Regions from separate parts of the Pseudomonas sp. FG29 genome, predicted to be linked through region 3. Evidence: predicted binding sites of a transcription regulator. Region 3 holds the regulator's gene; each other region holds the start of a gene.

Region 1 (6,829 bases), on a different contig from region 3:
GTCGCGATGATGCCGGATTGTTGGGGGCGAGGCCTGACCGCGCAGCATGGCGGCGCGGTCAGGTGGTCGTTCAGCTGACCTTGAAGCGGCTGACCTGCAGTTGCAGGTCGCTGCCCAGACGCGCCAGGTCGACGCTGGCTGCCGAGGTTTCCTCGCTGGCGGCGGCCGATTGCTCGGCGATATCGCGGATATTGGAGATGCTGCGGTTGATCTCCTCGGCGACCGAGCTTTGCTCTTCCGATGCCGTGGCGATCTGCTGGTTCATCTGCTGGATGCGTGAAACTGCCTCGTCGATCCGCGTCAGCGCGGTGCCGGCGTGGCGCGCGGCCTCGACGGTGTCACCGGCCATGCTGCGGCTCTGCGCCATCACACCGACTGCGCTTTCGGCGCCGTTCTGCAATGTAGCGACCAGTTGCTCGATCTGCTGCGTGGACTCCTGGGTGCGCCTGGCCAGGGCGCGTACTTCGTCGGCGACCACGGCGAAGCCGCGCCCGGCCTCGCCCGCACGCGCCGCTTCGATGGCGGCGTTGAGCGCCAACAGGTTGGTCTGCTCGGCGATGCTCTTGATCACGTCCAGCACGGTGCCGATGTTGGCGCTGTCGCCCTTGAGCCGGCCGATGGCTTCGGCCGAGGTCTCTACCGTGCGGGCTAGTTGCTCGATCTGGGTGATGGCCAACTGCACGATCTTGCCGCCTTCACGGGTCTGGTCTTCCGCCTCGGTAGCCGAGCCTGCCGCATTTTCGGCATTGCGCGCGACATCCAGCACGGTGGCGGCCATCTGGTTCATGGCAGTCGCCACTTGCTCGGTTTCCATGCGCTGCTCGGTAACGCCGGCACTGGTCTGCGCGGTCACGGCCGACAGTTCCTCGGCGGCGGTGGCCAGCTGGGTGATGCCGGAGCCGAGCCTGCCGATCAGGTCGCGCAGGCTGAGGGTCATGGCCTGCATGGCCTGCATCAGTTGGCCCAGTTCGTCGCGGCGGTTGCTGGCGATGTCCTCGGTCAGATCGCCATCGGCGACCTTGCGGGCAATGCCGACCACGCGCTGCAGCGGGCCGACGATGGCCTGGGTAATGAACAGCGAGCAGAGCACGCCCAGCACGAACGCGACCATGGCCGCGATCAGCAGGGTTTGCTTGGCATGGCTGGAGTCGCTGGCCAGCAGTTCGCGTTGCAGTTTCAGCGACTGGCTCGAAGCAGATGCGACCTCACGAGCGCGGTCGGTCATGTCCTTTTCGCTCTGATTCAGCTCACCGATGCTGGTCTTGAGCTGGCCGAAGTTACTGCGGTAGCTGGCCAATTGCTGCAGGGCATCTTCCATCGCCGAGCGCGCGCCACTGTCTTGCAGGGTGCCGAGCAGTTCACGACCTTTGCTGTCGAGCGAGTTGAAGTGAGCGTCGAGCAACTGTGCGTACTGGTCGTCCTGCCGCAGCAGAAAATCCTTTTCGCGCCGCCGTGCTTCGAGCAATTCCATGGCCAACTCGTTGGCCTGGTTCGCTCGTCCCAATGTATCGATGCTGGCCTGATCGCCGTTCATGCGGATCTGCTCGAGCGCCAGCTTGCTCAGTTCACTTTGCAGATCAGTGAAGCGTTTGAGCGCTGCGCGGGCGGAGTCCTCCATGGCTTTTTGTGCGTCGTTACTGGCCTTGCCGGCGGCCTGCAATTGCTCCAGTTCGCTGCGATAGCCAGTGGCGTCTTCCTGGATCTGACGCATCAATGTCTTGTTTTCAGGGCGCACCAGAAGGGCTTCTTTCTCGGCTGCCTGATCCCTTATCTGCTGGGAAAGGGTCAATGCTTGCTGCATGGCGTGTTCGTCGTTGCGTAGCAGGTAGTTCTTCTCCTGCTGGCGTGCGCGCATCAATTGGGTGTCGATTTCACTGACCCCCAACAGGTTATCGATACGGTCGAGGGTATTGTTCAGACTGCTGTTGCCGATCCAGGCAGTCGCGAGGGTTATCAGGAGGATCAAGCCGAAGCCACCGAGTAGTTTTTTACGGACACTCAGATCCAGAAGCATGCGATTGACGGTATTCATGACGATTCCTTGTGCTTTCTGATTGTCGGACAACCCTTGAAAGACCTTAGCTGACCTGGCCGATAGGGCCATGTCGCTGAGTGTGGGGTGTCGTTATCGCGGTGCGTCGTGTCGCAAGGCGTGGCGTGCAGCGGGGGCGATTTCGCCGACCTGACAGTGATGCCAGGGCTGGATGGAGGGGAACCGCTGAGGCGTACCGTTCAAAGGGGTCTGCAACGCGGCGTCCAGGGCAGACTAACAGCCTGATATTCGCTGGCAATATGGCGTCAATTTTTTGTGACTGACGGTCAATTTGCCGCTACCTGAGGGTGTGCAGCGGCAGAATGACCCGATGAGCGTGTCGATTTATGGCTGTGCCAGCTTGGGGGCTGCATCCCTGAAGCCTTTCCAGGCCTGCTCGACGGCATGCTTCTGGGCGGGCAGTAGGCTTTCCAGCAAGTAGCTGCTACGCCGTTGTTCTGCGCTGAGTACCTGCAATGGCGAGTGCTGGATCAGCGTCTGCAGTTCCGCCGCATCGCTTGGCAGGGGGGCATAGAACTGAGTGGTGCGGGCATTGCGCACCGCATTGGCTGGGGCGATGAGGAAGTCGATCAGTTGGTAGGCCAGCTCGGGGTGGCTGGCATTGCTGGGGATGGCCAGGGTATCGATATAGATGAGGGCGCCTTCACGGGGGATGCGGTAGGTCAGCCTGGGATTGCGTTGCATCGCCTTGAGGGCGTGTCCGCTCCAGGTCATCGCCAGACACAACTGGCCGGAGGCCAGGGCCTCGATGTGTGGCCAGTTGTCGAGGTTGCGCAGCTGGGCGGCGAGTGGCGTCAGCCGCTGTACGCTGCGCTGGATCTGCCGGTTGCTGCTGGCTGCCAAGCGCCGTCCCTGATAGTTGAGCAGCAGCGAGGTGACTTCTTCCGGCGCATCCGGCAGACCGATGCCGCACGTGCTGAGCCTGGACGATTTCGTACTGTCGAACAGCAGCGCCCAACTGTTCGGCGCTTCAGCACCATACGCCGCTTGCACCCGCTCCTGGTCGATCACCATGCCCATGGAGCCCCACAGGTAGGGCACGCTGTACTGATTGGCATGGGGGATACCCGCGAGGATCGACAGCAGCCAGGGATCGAGCCGGGCATAGCTGGGCAGGCGTTGGCTCTCGATACGGCTCAGTCGCTGCTCGTCGATCAGTTCCCTGAGCATGAAGTGGCTGGGCACCACCAGGTCATAGGGCTCACCGCTGCGCAGTGCCTGATCCAGCTCCTGCGCGGTGGTGTAGGCCTGGTAGTCGACCCGAATGCCGGTTCGTGCCTCGAAGTCCTGCAGCACGGCGGGGTCGAAGTAATCCTTCCAGCTATAGAAGCGAATCACGTCCTGGGCCTGTGCCTGCAGGCTGACGGCGAGGAGCAGCGGATAGAGCAGACGTTTCATGAAATGGCTCCTGGGTACGCGGCGTCAGGTACGGAAATGCTCCACCAGACGCTGTTGCTGGATGGACATGTCATGCAGGGATCGGCCGATATGCGACGACGCCTCGACTTGCGCGGTGAGCGTTGCGCTGATGGCGCGGATACCGTCGACGCGCTGGGCCACGTCGTCCAGCCCGGCGCTCTGCGCCTGCGAGGCCTCGGCGATCTGTCGGTTCATGCGGTCGATCACGCCGATCGCCTCGCCGATGGTGTGCAGGGCGGTGTGGGTATCGTCGAGCAGGCTGACGCTGTTGCGCGCCTGCTCACGGCTGCGGTGCATGCCGTTGACCACTTCACGACTGAGCTGCTGCAGGTTCTCCACCACCAGGCGGATCTTGCCCACCGAGTTTTGCGTGTTGTCCGCCAGGTGGCGCACCTCGTCGGCGACCACGGCGAAGCCACGTCCCTGATCGCCGGCTCGCGCCGCCTCGATGGCGGCGTTGAGCGCGAGCAGGCTGGTCTGCTCGGCGATGGTGCAGATCACGTCGAGCACCTGGCCGATATCCTCGCTGCTGCCAGCCAGCGCCTGCACGTTGTGCATTGCAGCTTCGAGGCGTTGATCGAGCTGGTTGATGGTTTCGGTGGTCTTGGCGAATGACTGCACACCCTGCTGGCCGGCCTGGTCGGCGGCCCGTGCTGCATCGGCAGCCTGGGTGGAGCTGCCGGCGACCTCCTGAGCACTGGCATGAATCTGCTGCAGCGCCACGGCCGCTTGCTCCACTTGCTGGTGCTGGCGGTGCATGCCGGCGTTGATGTCCGCGGCGACGCTGGCCGCGCGGTCGGCAGTCTCACGGGTACTTAAGGCCGCCTTCTGAATCTCGCCGACCATCGGTTGCAGGTGATCGAGAAAGCGATTGAAGCCGGTGACCAGCCGACCCAATTCGTCGCTGCGCTGCCTGGGCAGGCGCCGGGTCAGATCGCCGTCGCCCTCCACCAGTTCGTCGAGCATCTCGGCCACCCGTTGCAGTGGGCGGCTGATGCTGCGCGCCGTGAGGCCGAGCAGCAGCACGCCGAGCAGGCTGACGCCGAGCCCGAGGCCCAGGCTCTGCCACAGCGCATCCTGCTGACCGTTGTCCATCTGCGTCTGCAGGCGTTGGGCAGGAGCGTGCAATTGCGCGTTGGGGATGTCGATATGCAGGTGCCAGGGCCGCGAATCGGCCAAGGGTTGCAACACCTGGCTCAGTTGCACGTTGTCGGCGGCAGGCGCGCTGGCGAACGGACTGCCCAGCTTGTCGGGCTGGGCGCTGTGCCCGGCCAGCAACTGCGTGGCGGAGAGAATGTAGACGGCGTTCTGGCCCTGATACAGCTCGGCGCTGAGCGCTTCGGTCAAGCCTTGCAGGGTGGCCAGGCTGATATCGAAACCCAGCACGCCGATCACCCGGCCGTTGTCGAGCAGCGGGATGGACAGGCTGCTCATCAGCGTGTTGTGGCCTTCCACCTCGACTGCGTAGGGCTCAACCACACAGGGTTTGCCGCTTTGCATCGGGCAGACGTACCAGGCGTTCTGCGGCTCTGCGTCGACGGGCGCCTGGTTGTCGTTGATGTTCTCTTCGGTCAGGGTCGCCTGCACCAGCTTGCCGGGTTCGCTTTGCGACCAGTACAGGGCAAAGCGGCCTTTTTCATTGCTCGATAAGGGCCCCTGGGCGATGAAGGCGCTGTCCAGTCCATCGAGCGTGTCGGCTTGCATCACCAGATAGATGCCCAGCGTCTTCGGGCTGGCGAGCAGGGCATTATGGATCAGTGCGACCAGTTGCTGGCGCAGCGTGCCGGCCGGACCGGCACCATTTGCGTTCTGCTTGCGCAATTGCAGCACCTGCCCGGCGATACCGTCACCGTACAGCTGCATGCTGCGAAAGAAGTGCTCGATATGCAGTTTCTGCGTCACTGCACTGGCTTCCAGTCGTGCCTTTGCCGACTCTTCGAGGATGCGCGTGCTTTCGCGCTTGAACAGCTCGGCGTTGCGATGTGCCTGGTACAGGGTAATGCCCAGTACCACGGCGACCACGGTAAGCAGGCAGCAGCCGCTGAGCAGGCTGATGCGCCACTGAATGCTGATGCGCTCGAAAGACATGATCGAACCTCCGGGTGGTGCGCGGGCTGGGCTGTCAGGGCTGCGCTGGGATGAGGCAGGCGTCCATGGCTTGCTGCAGAAGTGGCTGGTGGGTCTGGTCGAGCCAGGTCAATGGCGCGCGAATGCCGGCGCCGATCATCTGCATCCGCTGCAGAGCCCACTTCACGGCGATTGGATTGGTCTGCGCCATCAGTGCGGCATGCAGGGGCAGCAGATAGCGCTGCAGGGCACGTGCGTGTGTGGCATCGCCGGCCAGCGCCGCATCGCACAGCCTGGCCATGGCACGCGGGGCGACGTTGGCCGTTACCGAGATGGTGCCCTGGCCGCCCAGCAGCATGAATTCCGCAGCGCTGGCGTCGTCGCCCGAATACAGGGCGAACCCTTGCTGCGTCAGTGGCAGCAGCGCCTGGGCGCGGGCCAGATCACCCGTGGCCTCCTTGATACCGATGATGTTGTCGAACTCGGCGAGCCTGACCACCGTTTCCGGCAGCAGGTCGCAGGCGGTGCGTGCCGGCACGTTGTAGAGAATCTGCGGGATGGCCACGGCCTGAGCGATCTCGCTGAAGTGGCGGTACAGGCCTTCCTGGGTCGGCCGTACGTAGTAGGGCGTGACCAGCAGGCAGGCATCGGCACCGATGTCCGCAGCGGCTGCCGTCAGGGCGATGGCTTCGCGGGTGCTGTTGCTGCCGGTGCCGGCGATCACCGGCACGCGTTCGGCGACGCGCTCGACGATGCGCCTGACCACGCTCAGGTGTTCCTTGAACTCTAGCGTCGCGCATTCACCTGTGGTGCCGACGGCAACGATGCCGTGGCTGCCTTCGCGCAGGTGAAAGTCGACCAAGCGGTCGATGGCGGCGTAGTCGATTGCGCCGCTTTCGTTCATAGGGGTAACGAGGGCAACGATGCTGCCTCGGATCATGGGGTCGGGCCTCGGCTTGTTGTTCTTCTATCGGGGCTCGCGGGATGTGGCTCCCGCTGCGCAGCGTCGTGGCCACTATAGGAAGCGGGAAAGCGGTGGCGTTAGCCCAAATCGGCAGTGTCCTTGTGTGCTCCATTTACGTGCATGCCTCATTGCGGAGCGGGCCTTCCGATGCTGCCGATTTGGGCTAACGCCTTGTCGGGGATCGGCCTAGCATCGAAATCGCTAGCGTGACTACAACAACGATTCGCTGGTCGGCATGAGCGGCACCAGTTGCTCACCGGTCTTCCAACGACTGCCTCATAGAACAAGGTCAAGAAAATGAGCGTATCCATGAGTCCGGCTGTCAG
Region 2 (6,829 bases), on a different contig from region 3:
TGCGTACCAGGAACGGCACGCTGTCGATCTCGAAGATCGGGTCCTCGTTGCCCAGCACCGACATCAGCACGTCACCCACCTGCACCTGGCCAGTCTGCACCGCACGCTTGACCTCAGGACGTTTGAACAGCACCGAGTTGGCGTGCACACGGATCTGCAACTCGCCGTTGCTGGACTTTTCCACGTCCTGGGCGAACTCCTTGGCCACGGTGGTGATGAAGTTGCCGTCGGGGTTCTCGGCGGTCATGTTCCAGCGTTCGCCGGCCTGGACGCCGAAGCCCAGGGCACAAGCCAAAGCGGTCATGGCGAAACGCGTTGCGATGCTGTTCATGGTGCTCTCCTGTTCATTGTTCTGAGTGCGCCGCAGAGCGCGGCTGGAAGACGATTTCGAGTCTCAGCGCATCGCCCTACCCTGTCCAACTAGAAAAACCGGCAGCGCATGATCGGAATTCGTTATGAGAGCAAAGGGGGCATTCGCCCGGGCCACGCACCAACAGCGAGCATCCGTCGCATGGCCCGCCCTGGCTGAGCGTCAGGTTCAGGCGCTCTTTTGTTCCGAGGCGGGGGCGACCCGCACTATGCAGGTTTCACCCATTTCCTCGGCGTAGGCATCCAGTGCCTCACTGGCCAGGGCGATGATGTCTTCGCTCAGCTCCAGGCCGACGCCGGTACGCCAGGTCGCCACCACGGGCAGCGGCGGCGGCTCGGGCACCTCATCGAGGATGGTCAGCAGCCCCTGCTTGAGTTCGTCCCGCACCAGCGCCGGCGGCAACGCGCCGATGCCGAAGCCGTCACGGATCAGCCGCGTCATCGCGGCGATGGAGTTGACGCAGTTGATGCGCGGCGCGCTGACGCTGCCGGCATGCAGCAGGTTGAGGATGTCCTGATGCGGCCGTGAATTCTTCGAGAAGGTGATGATGCGCTCCTTCGCCAGTTCGTCCATCGAGGCATAACCACGGTGGTAGAGCGAGCCGGTCGGCACGATCCAGCGCACCGGAAAGGCAGCCAGTTCCAGGTTGCGCACGCTGTCGCCATTAACCATGTCAGTCTGGAAGACGATGTCCAGATAGCCCTTGAGCAACTGCTCGTTGAGGTTGCGCGCGGTATCGGCGGTCAGCTCGATCTCCACCGCCGGGTAGCGTTCCATCACCCGTGTTACGAACGGACTCAGCCAGGTGTGAATGACGGTATCCATCGCCCCGACACGAATGCGCCCCTGGATATTGCCGGTGTCGCTGATCGACTGCTTCAGCGCCTGCATGGTGTCGATCATGCGTTCGGCGTATTCGAGCACCTTCTGTCCTTCCGGCGTCAGGGAAACCCCCTTCGAATCACGCAGGAAGAGGCGCGTGCCCAACTCGTCCTCGAGCGCCGCGATACGGCTGGAGATGGAGGCCTGGGTGCTGAACAGCTTTTCCGCCGTGAGGCGAAAACTCTTCAGCCGCGCCACCCAAACGAAAGTCTCGAGAAATCTCAGGTTCATGCCACAACGCCTCTCTACCGTGTCGTCATCAAGACCCGTCCACCGGGCCTCATGCAGCCCCGGGCGTAGCAGGTTGCATGCCAGGCATTTTTTCTTCTGCCGATGAATTTTCTTATCGCCAGCCCCCGGTTTTTCTCGTTGGACGCCAGCGAACTCGGCTTTGAAGAATGGCGCCGCGCTCTGCGCAGACCACAACAACATCATTCCAAAAACGCGCTCTGCCAAGCAGCCATCCTCGCCGCTGCGCGCTCCCGACAGGAGACATTGCATCATGAAACCCCATTTCCCCCTGGCATCCGCCCTGCTGCTCGGCAGCGGCCTGCCGGCCCTGGCCCAGGCCGATTTCATCGCAGACAGCAAGGCCAACCTGGAAATGCGCAACTTCTATTTCAACCGCGATTTCCGCCAGAGCGGCGCGCGCGACAAGGCCGAAGAATGGGCGCAGGGCTTCCTGCTGCGCATGGAATCCGGTTACACCGAGGGCACCGTCGGTTTCGGTGTCGATGCGCTGGGCATGCTCGGCCTCAAGCTCGACTCAGGCGACGGCACCGCCGGCAGCGGTCTGCTGCCAGCCGATCGTTCCGGCGGCTCGCAGGACGAATATTCCAAGCTGGCACTGACCGGCAAGGTGAAGGTCTCCAACAGCACGCTGAAGGTCGGCGCCCTGAGTTTTCGCAGCCCGATCGTTTCAGCCAATGACTCGCGCCTGCTGCCGCAGACCTTCCAGGGCGCGCTACTCAACGTGCAGGAGGTCGACAACCTGACCCTGCAAGGCGGCAAGATCAATCGCATCAAGGCCAACAACTCCAGCGACTACACCGAGATGAGCGGCAACCGCATCGGCGGCAGCAGCGACTCGTTCACCTTCGGCGGCGGCGAATACAAACTCACCCCGCAGCTCACCGCCGGCCTGCATTACGGTGAGCTGGAGAACATCTACCAGCAGTACTACGGCACGCTGCTGCATGTGCTGCCGCTGGGTGATGGCCAGTCGTTCAAGAGCGACCTGCGCTACTCGCAAAGCCGTGAGGACGGCAATTTCCGCGACCTCGACAACAAGGCCTTCGGCGCCATGTTTACCTACAGCCTGGGCGGCCATGCCTTGGGCGCCGGCTACCAGCGCATGAGCGGCGACGATCCCTTCCCATACATCGCCAGCAGCGACCCGTTCCTGGTCAACTTCGTCCAGATCAACGACTTCGCCAACACCCAGGAACGTTCCTGGCAAGTACGCTACGACTACAACTTTGCCAGCCTTGGCATTCCCGGTCTGACCTTCATGACCCGCTACATTGCCGGCGACAACGTCGAGATGGCCGGGCGCAGCGATGAAGGCAAGGAATGGGAGCGCAACATGGACATCGCTTACGTGATCCAGGAAGGCCCGCTGAAAAACCTCGGGCTGAAATGGCGCAACGCCACCGTTCGCTCCAACTTCGGCAATGATCTCGACGAAAACCGCCTGATTCTCAGCTATAGCCTGCCGCTCTGGTAAGCGGCTACACGACAACGGGGCCTTCACGGCCCCGTTTGCGTTTCTCGAACGACAAGATGGCCATAGACTTTTAATCAAGTTGTATGACAACTTGCCGATTCCTGAGAATCATCCTTCAGAAGATGGCGAGGCGTTAACGTGAACCTTCAACTGTCCTGGCAACACAAATTCCGCGCCCTCATCGCGCTCACCCTGATCAGCCTGGCGCTGATGGCTGCGGCCTCGCTGTGGGCCAGTCATAGCGTCAGCACTGCGCTGCAGGCGCGAGAAAGCGCCGCTGGCTATGCCAGTACGAGTACCCAGCTGATGAATCACTGGTGGCGACAGAACACCCTGCGCCAGGGCCTGAGCCCGGATCGACTCGACAGCTACAAGGCCGGCCTGGACGAACTGGAAAATCTTGTCGGACAACTGCTGACACAGGCACGCACCCTGGATGATGCCAGCACCGTGCAACATGCCGAGCGCATCCAGAGCGTGCTGCTCGAGGAAATCGCCCAGCAGCGCCAATGGCTGGTGCTGAATCAGGCCCTCGGCCTCACGCCCTTCGAAGGCCAGCGCAAGAACCTCAGCGAAAAGAGCAAGGCGCTGGAAGCCATCAGTTTCGACCTGATCAAGCCCTTCATCAGCGCGGCCCTGAGTGGCCAGCGTGACTACCTGTCATCCTTCGATGCCGGCTTCGCCCAGATCACCCAGGCCGCCATCGTCAAGCTGCAGGCGCAGATCGCCGACCTCGAGTGGCAGGACACGCCGATCGGCAAGAACGTCAGCGGCTTCGCCCAGGCATTTGCCGACGCGCATGCCAGCATCGAGCAGATCAGCGCCGTGAACCAGCGCCTGAACCAGCTCGGCGAACAACTGCAGGCCAGCGTCGAAGCCCAGGCGCAGGCGCTGCAGAACGGCCTGCTGCTGCGCCGCAGCCAGGAGGCGCAGCAGGCGCAGGAGTCGGCACGCTACGCCATGGGGCTGAGCTTCCTGGCCGTCGCCGCCCTGCTCTCGCTGACCTTGCTGCAGGCCTCGCGCACGCTGGTCACGCGCCTGCGCAATGTCACCCAGTTGCTCAGCCGCGTGGCGTCTGGCGATCTGTCCGGCAGATTGCCGGTGGGCAACAACCCGCGCGACGAATTCAACCAGCTCGCCGACGCGGCCAACCGGATGATCCAGGGCATCGGAGACATCGTCACCCAGGTGCTGCACGCCAACGATGAGCTGAACCGCCTGCATCATCATCTCGGCGACGCCATGCGCCAGTTGGGCGACAACAGCCTGCAAGTAGAGATGCAGACAGAACAGGCCGCCTCGGCCTCGCACCAGATCAGCGCCACCCTCAACGACATGGCACAACGCACCGCCGAAGTCGGTACCGCCACCACCAGTGCCTACGATGCTGCACGTGATGGCGGCCAGGTGATCGCCGCCAGCGTCGCCAGCATGAGCCGCCTGGCGCAACTGATCCAGGCCACCCACAGCCAGGTCGATGCGCTCGGCCAGAGCAGTGCGCGGGTCAACGGTATCGTCGACGTGATCAACAGCCTGGCCGACCAGACCAACCTGCTCGCCCTCAACGCGGCCATCGAAGCGGCACGCGCCGGCGAGGCCGGGCGCGGCTTCTCGGTGGTGGCCGACGAGGTGCGCTCGCTGGCACAGAAGACCGTCGCCGCCACCACCGACATCAGCGCCATCGTCGGTGAATTCCAGCAGCAGACGCGGCAGATGCATGAGCTGATGAACAACGGCATCGGCCTGGCCGCCGAAGGTGAGCGCCATTCCGCGCAGGTCGCCAGCGCCATCGAGTCGATCACCACGGCCATGGAGCGCCTCACCGGCGAGATGAACCAGGTGGTGGTCGCCATCGAAGAGGTGTCCACCACCACCGAGGACATCGCCGACAAGATGGAAACCATCAACCTGCACACCGGCCAGAGCAAGGATCTGCGCCATGCCCTGGGCGATCACACCGAGGGGTTGTCCTCGCAGGTCGATGCCCTGGGGCGCAGCGCCAGCCAGTTCCGCCTGGCCTGAGTCCGCACCTGCCAGACCTGTATCACACCGCTTCGGCAGGCCTCGTCGAGTGCCTGCCCGAGACCATCAGCCTTTCCTATCTCTGGCGACTGCATTAATTAGTTGGACGCTCACCCTTGCCGCCGGAACAATGCGTGACAGCCTCTCGCGATGCCCGGCCAGGGCATGGCGGAGCGACATAACCTGCATGCACGCCATGAATAGGATGGTCACGTGAACAGCCTGCTTCTGAACTGCGACATCGGCGAAAGCTTCGGCGCCTGGACCATGGGCCTGGACGCCGAGGTCATGCCCTTCATCGACTGCGCCAACATCGCCTGCGGTTTCCATGCCTCGGACCCCAGCGTGATGCGCAAGACCGTAGCCCTGGCCGTGCAACACGGCGTACGCATCGGCGCGCACACCGCCTACCAGGATCTGGTCGGCTTCGGCCGTCGCTCGATGGACTGCACGCCGCAGGAAGTCGAAGACCTGATGCTCTACCAGATCGGCGCCCTCGAAGGCCTCTGCCGCAGCCAAGGTGCTCGCGTCAGCTACGTCAAACCGCATGGTGCGCTGTACCAGGACATGATGCGCAAACCCGCCACCCTGCGCGCGGTGATGAGCGCCGTGGCCAAGTACGACCGCCAGTTGCCACTGATGCTGATGAGCACCCGCGACAACAGCGTGGCCCAGGCATTGGGCGACGAGTTCGGCCTGACCCTGTGGTTCGAGGCCTTCGCCGACCGCGCCTATGACGCCGCCGGCTACCTGGTCAGCCGCAGCCAGCCTGGCGCGGTGCACCATGACAGCGAGGTGATCGTCGCCCAGGCCGTCACCCTGGCCCGCGGCGAAGCCCTGCAGGCCAGCGACGGCAGCGCCCTGCACCTGGCGGCGCAGACCCTCTGCGTGCATGGCGACAACGCCAGCTCGGTGGCGGCGGTCAAGCGTATCCGTGAAGCCTTCGACGCTTTGGCACGCGTATGAATGCGCCCCGCGTGCGACTGGAAGTCGCCGGCATCGACAGCCTAATCCTGCGCCTGTTCGAGCACATCGACGAAGCCAACATGCCCTGGATGCAGGCCGCCCGCCTGCGTCTGCAAGCCGCATTCGGTGACGCCCTGCTCGACCTGGTGCCTTCCTACACCACCCTGCTGCTGCACTACGACCTGAACCAACTCGACAGCGCTCAGGCGCGCGCCAAGATCGCCGAGGCACTCGCTGACCTGCAGCCTGCCGATACGCAAGGCGGGCGCGAACACTTGCTGCCGACCTGGTACGACCGCAGCGTCGGCCCGGAACTACCCCTGCTGGCTCGCCGCAGCGGGCTCAGCGAAGCCGAGGTGATCGCTCGCCACAGCGGCCATGCCTACCAGGTGTTCGCCCTGGGTTTCGCCCCCGGTTTCGCCTTCATGGGTCTGGTCGAGGAGATTCTCGCCACGCCGCGTCTGAGCACTCCACGTAAGCGCATCGCGCCCGGCAGCGTCGGCATCGCCGAACGTCAGACCGCCGCCTACCCGGTGGTCTCGCCGGGCGGCTGGAACCTGCTCGGGCGCACGCCGGCGCGGTTGTTCGGCAGCGACCTCGACGGCTACAGCCTGCTGCAGCCTGGCGACCGCGTGCGCTTCGTGCCCATCGAGCGCGCCGAGTTCCTGCGTCTGGGCGGTGACGACAGCCCGCTGGAGGTCAGCCAATGACTGCTGCCCAACCCTCACTGCGTGTGCTGCGCAGCAGCCCCTTCGTGCAATTGCAGGACGGCGGGCGCTTCGGCGTGCGTCACCTCGGCGTGACCCAGAGCGGCGCGCTGGACTGGATCGCCCACCGCTGGGCCAACTGGCTGCTGGGTAATC
Region 3 (6,829 bases):
AGCAGGCCAACCTGTGGCGCCGCTTGCAGCGTATGGGCCTGTCGGCCGAGCTGTCGCAGGCGTTGCTCGACCGCGTGGCGGGCGTCGCCGAGCCTCGTCAGGCCTGGCGCATGCTCCTGGCGCACCTGGCCCATGCGATCAAGACGCCCAAGGTCGAGCCGTTGGAAGAGGGCGGGGTGATTGCCCTGGTCGGCCCTGCCGGCATGGGCAAGACCACCACGCTGGCCAAGCTGGCCGCGCGTTACGTGCTTAAGTACGGTGCTCAGCAGGTCGCTCTGGTGAGTATGGACAGCTTCCGTATCGGCGCCCAGGAACAGCTCAAGACCCTGGGGCGCATCCTCGGCGTCTCGGTGACTCAGATCGATCCGGGGCAGTCGCTGCTGCAAGCCCTGGCGCCCCTGGCCAAGAAACGTGTCGTACTGATCGATACGGCGGGGTTGCCCGCCAACGATCCGGCCCTGCGTCTGCAGCTCGAGAGCCTGTCTGCGCGCGGCCTGAAAGCCAAGAATTATCTGGTGCTGGCCGCTACCAGTCAGAGCCAGGTGCTCAAGGCGGCCTACCATAGTTACAAGCGTTGCGGCCTTTCCGGCTGCATACTGACGAAGCTGGACGAGGCCGTGAGTCTGGGTGAGGTTTTGGGTCTGGCTATAGGCCAGCATCTGCCGGTAGCCTATGTCACGGACGGGCCGCGGATTCCGGATGATCTGCACGTTCCGCGTAGCCACCAGCTGGTCAGCCGCGCGGTGGGATTGCAGGCGCCGGAAGAGCCTAGCGAGGACGCCATGGCGCAATTGTTCGCCGGTCTCTATCAAGGAACCGCGCGGCGCGTCGGCTGAAGCGCTAAAGTGTTGCAAACCCTGCGTTTTTTGCAGGGGCGAACGGCCGGTTGGCCAAGTCGAAGTTAGACAAGGTATTGAGAGAACATGGGTATGCATCCCGTACAGGTGATCGCGGTAACCGGCGGCAAGGGCGGTGTCGGTAAGACCAACGTGTCGGTGAATCTGTCCATGGCCCTCGCCGATCTGGGGCGCCGGGTGATGTTGATGGACGCCGACCTTGGGCTCGCCAACGTCGATGTGCTGCTGGGGCTGAGCCCCAAGCGCACCCTGGCCGACGTGATCGCTGGTGAGTGTGACCTGCGTGACGTCCTGCTGCAGGGGCCGGGCGGTATCCGCATCGTGCCGGCCGCATCGGGCACGCAGAGCATGGTCAACCTATCGCCCATGCAGCATGCCGGCCTGATCCAGGCATTCAGCGATATCAGCGAAAACCTCGACGTGTTGGTGATCGACACTGCAGCCGGCATCGGCGATGCGGTCGTCAGCTTCGTGCGGGCGGCGCAGGAGATTCTCGTCGTGGTCTGCGACGAGCCGACCTCGATCACCGACGCCTACGCGCTGATCAAGCTGCTCAACCGCGACCATGGCATCAGCCGCTTCCGCGTGCTGGCCAACATGGCGCACAGCCCGCAGGAAGGTCGCAATCTCTTTGCTAAGCTGACCAAGGTGACGGATCGTTTTCTCGATGTCGCCCTGCAGTACGTCGGCGCGGTGCCCTACGACGAATGCGTACGCAAGGCGGTGCAGAAGCAGCGCGCCGTCTATGAAGCCTTCCCGCGCTCCAAATGCGCACTGGCGTTCAAGGCAATCGCTCAGAAGGTCGATACCTGGCCGCTGCCGGCCAACCCGCGCGGCCATCTGGAGTTCTTCGTCGAGCGCCTGGTGAAGCAACCGACAGCAGACTCGGCCGTATGACAGCAGCCTCTGGACTTCGTATGTACAACAAGGCTCGTGCGCAGGACTCCCAGCACCAGTTGATCGAGCGCTATGCGCCGCTGGTCAAGCGCATTGCCTATCACTTGCTGGCGCGTCTGCCAGCCAGCGTGCAGGTGGACGATCTGATTCAGGCCGGGATGATCGGCCTGCTCGAAGCCTCGCGCAAATACGACTCCAGCAAGGGTGCAAGCTTCGAAACATTCGCCGGTATTCGCATCCGCGGTGCCATGCTCGACGAGGTGCGCAAAGGCGATTGGGCACCGCGTTCGGTGCACCGCAACAGCCGGATGGTCAGCGATGCGATACGTACCGTTGAAGCGAGAACGGGGCGTGACGCTAAAGATCACGAGGTTGCTGCCGAACTCCAATTGAGTCTGGAAGATTACTACGGCATTCTTGGCGACACTTTGGGTAGCCGCCTGTTCAGTTTCGACGACCTATTGCAGGACGGTGAACATGGCGGACTGCACGAAGACGCCGGGCACACCCACCTCGAACCTTCGCGGGATCTCGAAGATGAACGCTTTCAAGCGGCATTGGCCGAGGCCATTGCCGGCCTGCCGGAGCGCGAGCGTCTGGTGCTGGCGCTGTATTACGATGAAGAACTGAACCTGAAGGAAATCGGTGAAGTACTGGGGGTCAGCGAATCGCGCGTCAGTCAGTTGCACAGTCAGTGCGCGGCGCGTCTGCGTTCGCGGCTGAGTGAATGGCGCGCTGGCTGAGTCGCAGCGTACTCGCAGGCAGAAACGGTTTCACGATTAAAGGACGTAGTTGCAAACGCAATACGTTTGGGACTGTACGGAGGTCGACTTGGACAAGAACATGAAAATCCTCATCGTTGACGATTTTTCGACGATGCGACGGATCATCAAGAACCTCTTGCGAGACTTGGGTTTCACCAATACCGCCGAGGCCGATGACGGCACTTCAGCGTTGCCGATGCTGCAGAGCGGCAGCTTCGACTTTCTGGTCACCGACTGGAACATGCCCGGTATGACCGGCATCGACCTGCTGCGTGCGGTACGTGCGGATGAGCGCCTCAAGCACCTGCCGGTGCTGATGGTCACCGCCGAAGCCAAGCGTGACCAGATCATCGAAGCGGCTCAGGCCGGCGTGAATGGCTATGTGGTCAAGCCCTTCACTGCGCAGGTGCTGAAGGAAAAGATCGAGAAGATCTTCGAGCGGGTCAACGGCTGATGTCGGCCGCGAGGGTGCTATGGAACACGATGATTCCACATTGGGCGATCTTGAAACGTCCCTGAAAACCAATGCCCGCGAACTGGTCGATAGCCTCGAAAAAGGTAACTTCGGCAACGCGGTGCAACTGATCAATGAGCTCAACAAGGTTCGTGATCGTGGTTTGTATCACGAGGTCGGCAAGCTGACCCGTGAGCTGCACAACGCTATTGTCAATTTTCAGCTCGACCCGCGCATGCCTCATGCCAAGGAGCTGTCGCAGATATCCGACGCCACCGAGCGTCTGAACTACGTCGTCACCCAGACCGAGAAAGCGGCCAACCGCACCATGGATCTGGTGGAGCAGAGTGCGCCACTGGTCAATGACCTGGCCGATGAGGCGCAGAGCCTCAGCGCCGAGTGGGGTCGTTTCATGCGCCGGGAAATCGGCGCAGAGGGTTTTCGTGAGCTGGCCAAGCGCATCGAGTTGTTCCTTGCGCGTAGCGAGCGTGACAGCAGCAAGCTGTCCAACCACCTCAACGACATTCTGTTGGCGCAGGATTACCAGGATCTGACCGGTCAGGTGATCAAGCGGGTGACGCAGTTGGTCACCGAGGTGGAAAGCAACCTGCTTAAATTAGTCCTAATGGCCAGTTCGGTAGACCGCTTCGCGGGTATCGAACATGACCACGATGCATTGCGTGCCGAACAACAGCAGCAAAAATCGCCGTCGACGGGTGAAGGTCCGCAGATTCATGCCGATAAGCGTGATGACGTCGCCTCCAATCAGGACGATGTCGACGACCTGCTATCCAGTCTTGGATTCTAAGGAGCACCCCACATGAGCTTCGGCGCCGATGAAGAGATCCTCCAGGATTTCCTGGTAGAGGCCGGCGAGATTCTCGAACAGTTGTCCGAGCAGTTGGTCGAGCTGGAAAGCCGACCGGACGACATGAACCTGCTGAACGCCATCTTTCGCGGTTTCCACACCGTCAAGGGCGGAGCAGGCTTCCTTCAGCTCAACGAGCTGGTGGAGTGCTGTCATATTGCCGAGAACGTGTTCGACATCCTTCGCAAGGGCGAGCGTCGCGTTGACGCTGAACTGATGGACGTTGTGCTCGAGGCGCTGGATGCGGTCAACAGCATGTTTGGCCAGGTTCGGGAACGCTCCGAGCCTACGCCGGCATCGCCCGAGCTGCTGGCAGCCCTGGCACGCCTGGCCGAGCCAGCAGGTGCGCAACCCGAGCCGGTTGCCGAGCCTGTAGCGGTGCAGGCCGCGCCGGAGCCTGAACCCGAACCGGTTGCCACGCCTGCTGCAAGTGCTGCGTCCTCCGACATCACCGATAGCGAGTTCGAGCAACTGCTCGATGCGCTGGGCGATACGCCGCCGGCTGCTGCCGAAGCCAGCGCCGGCAGTGACGATATCACCGACGATGAATTCGAAGCGCTGCTCGATCAACTGCATGGCAAAGGTCAGTTCGCCGCGCCAGCCGCATCGGCACCGGCCCCTGCAGCTCCTGCTGCTGCCGCGCCCGCCGCACCTGCCGGTGACGATATCACCGACGACGAATTCGAAGCTTTGCTCGATCAGTTGCACGGCAAGGGCCAGTTCGCCGCGCCGGCTTCGCCTGCCGCGCCTGTAGCGGCCGCGCCAGCCGCCGCCCCGAGTGCCCCGGCCGGTGACGACATCACGGATGACGAGTTCGAATCGCTACTCGATGAGTTGCACGGCAAGGGCAAATTCGTAGCGCCGGCTCCAACTGCCGCTCCGGCCGCAGCGGCAGCACCGGCTCCTGCGGCGGCCAAGCCTACGCCTCAGCCAGCTGCTGTGCCGGCGGCCAAGCCCGAACCCGCTGCGCCGCGTGCTGCTGCGCCAGCTCCTGCTGCGGCGGAGAAGGCGCCTGCCAGCGAAGCCGAAACCACCGTACGGGTCGATACCGCACGCCTCGACGAGATCATGAACATGGTCGGCGAGCTGGTACTGGTGCGTAACCGCCTGGTGCGCCTGGGCCTCAATAGCGGCGACGAGGCCATGTCCAAGGCGGTGTCGAACCTCGACGTGGTCACGGCGGATCTGCAGACTTCGGTGATGAAGACCCGCATGCAGCCGATCAAGAAGGTCTTCGGCCGCTTCCCGCGCCTGGTTCGCGACCTGGCGCGCAATCTGAAGAAAGAGATCAACCTCGAGCTGGTGGGCGAAGAAACCGACCTCGACAAGAACCTGGTCGAGGCGCTGGCCGACCCGCTGGTGCACTTGGTGCGCAACGCGGTCGACCACGGCGTGGAGACCCCGGAAGAACGCGAGAAGGCCGGTAAGGCTCGCGCAGGTAGGGTGGTGCTGTCTGCCGAGCAGGAAGGTGACCACATCCTCTTGTCCATCACCGATGACGGCAAGGGCATGGATGCCGACATCCTGCGCGCCAAGGCGGTGGAGAAGGGCTTGCTGGACAAGGATGCAGCCGAACGTCTGAATGAGTTCGAATGCTACAACCTGATCTTCGCCCCGGGCTTTTCGACCAAGACCGAAATTTCCGACGTGTCCGGTCGCGGTGTCGGCATGGACGTGGTCAAGACCAAGATTTCCCAGCTCAACGGCACGGTCAACGTGTTCTCGCAGAAGGGCCAGGGCTCGAAGATCGTCATCAAGGTCCCGCTGACCTTGGCGATCATGCCGACGCTGATGGTTATGCTGGAGAATCAGGCCTTCGCGTTCCCGCTGGTCAACGTCAACGAGATCTTCCACCTCGATCTGTCGCGCACCAACGTGGTCGATGGCCAGGAAGTGGTGATCGTGCGCGACAAGGCGCTGCCGCTGTTCTATCTCAAGCGTTGGTTGGTGCCGCAGGCGTTCATGGAGGAGCAGCGTGAAGGGCATGTGGTGATCCTCACCGTAGGCAGTCAACGCATCGGTTTTGTCGTCGATCAATTGGTCGGTCAGGAAGAAGTGGTAATCAAGCCACTTGGCAAGATGTTGCAGGGCACCCCGGGGATGTCCGGGGCGACCATCACCGGCGACGGTCGCATCGCGCTGATTCTCGACGTACCGAGCATGCTCAAGCGCTACGCTCGACGTTTCTGATGGTTTTGCGGCACGGGCCGATGCCCGTGCCGTCTAGGAGTGTTTATGGCAGTCAAGGTCTTGGTAGTAGACGACTCCGGCTTCTTTCGCCGGCGTGTTTCGGAAATTCTGTCTGCCGATTCCAGCATTCAGGTGGTCGGGACGGCCACCAACGGACGGGAAGCCATCGATCAGGCGCTGGCGCTCAAGCCAGACGTGATCACCATGGATTACGAGATGCCGATGATGGATGGCATCACGGCTGTACGTAACATCATGCAGCGTTGCCCGACGCCTGTGCTGATGTTCTCCTCACTCACCCATGAAGGCGCACGTGTCACCCTGGATGCGCTGGATGCCGGGGCGGTGGATTTCCTGCCGAAGAATTTCGAGGACATCTCGCGTAACCCGGAGAAGGTCAAGCAACTGCTGTGTGAAAAGGTGCATTCCATTGCACGCAGCAACCGTCGCTTCAGTTCTGCGGTTGCCACACCGGCACCGGCTGTCACTAGCCCGACGCCTGCGCCAAGTCGCAGCGCTACGCCTGTTCGCACGCCGGCGCCGGCCGCTCCTGCGCGTACTGTGTCGGCTGCAGGTGGTGCCTCCAGTGCCAGTAGTAATTCGCCGGCACCACGCCGCAAGGCCTACAAGCTGGTCGCCATTGGTACTTCCACCGGTGGCCCGGTTGCATTGCAGCGCGTGCTGACCCAACTGCCGGCCAACTTTCCGGCGCCGATCGTGCTGATCCAGCACATGCCGGCAGCCTTCACCAAGGCCTTTGCCGAGCGCCTGGACAAGCTCTGCCGCATCCAGGTCAAGG

The links. Region 3 encodes FliA, which starts transcription of late flagellar genes. Its sites were predicted from a motif close to CTAAAGTTTNNNNNNNNNNNGCCGNTAA; they were not measured.
Region 1: the regulator FliA is predicted to act here: its motif matches at 2,055-2,082, upstream of ACODS1_RS09315 (methyl-accepting chemotaxis protein).
Region 2: the regulator FliA is predicted to act here: its motif matches at 3,052-3,079, upstream of ACODS1_RS13270 (methyl-accepting chemotaxis protein).

Annotation. Positions count from the first base shown of each region.
Region 1 covers NZ_JBMDJU010000006.1:104,176-111,004, forward strand. The annotation lists gene ACODS1_RS09315 (methyl-accepting chemotaxis protein) at 71-2,032, opposite strand; gene ACODS1_RS09320 (extracellular solute-binding protein) at 2,378-3,451, opposite strand; gene ACODS1_RS09325 (methyl-accepting chemotaxis protein) at 3,476-4,318, opposite strand; partial or broken gene ACODS1_RS09330 (PDC sensor domain-containing protein) at 4,334-5,560, opposite strand; gene dapA (4-hydroxy-tetrahydrodipicolinate synthase) at 5,595-6,479, opposite strand; gene ACODS1_RS09340 (APC family permease) at 6,801-6,829, shown strand, end outside.
Region 2 covers NZ_JBMDJU010000011.1:18,432-25,260, reverse strand. The annotation lists gene ACODS1_RS13285 (TRAP transporter substrate-binding protein) at 1-331, opposite strand, end outside; gene ACODS1_RS13280 (LysR family transcriptional regulator) at 539-1,483, opposite strand; gene ACODS1_RS13275 (OprD family porin) at 1,755-2,978, shown strand; gene ACODS1_RS13270 (methyl-accepting chemotaxis protein) at 3,117-5,000, shown strand; gene ACODS1_RS13265 (5-oxoprolinase subunit PxpA) at 5,214-5,966, shown strand; gene ACODS1_RS13260 (5-oxoprolinase subunit B family protein) at 5,963-6,676, shown strand; gene ACODS1_RS13255 (5-oxoprolinase subunit C family protein) at 6,673-6,829, shown strand, end outside.
Region 3 covers NZ_JBMDJU010000015.1:86,625-93,453, forward strand. The annotation lists gene flhF (flagellar biosynthesis GTPase FlhF) at 1-836, shown strand, start outside; gene fleN (flagellar synthesis regulator FleN) at 924-1,754, shown strand; gene fliA (RNA polymerase sigma factor FliA) at 1,751-2,497, shown strand; gene ACODS1_RS16135 (chemotaxis response regulator CheY) at 2,598-2,972, shown strand; gene ACODS1_RS16140 (protein phosphatase CheZ) at 2,992-3,780, shown strand; gene ACODS1_RS16145 (chemotaxis protein CheA) at 3,793-6,030, shown strand; gene ACODS1_RS16150 (protein-glutamate methylesterase/protein-glutamine glutaminase) at 6,076-6,829, shown strand, end outside.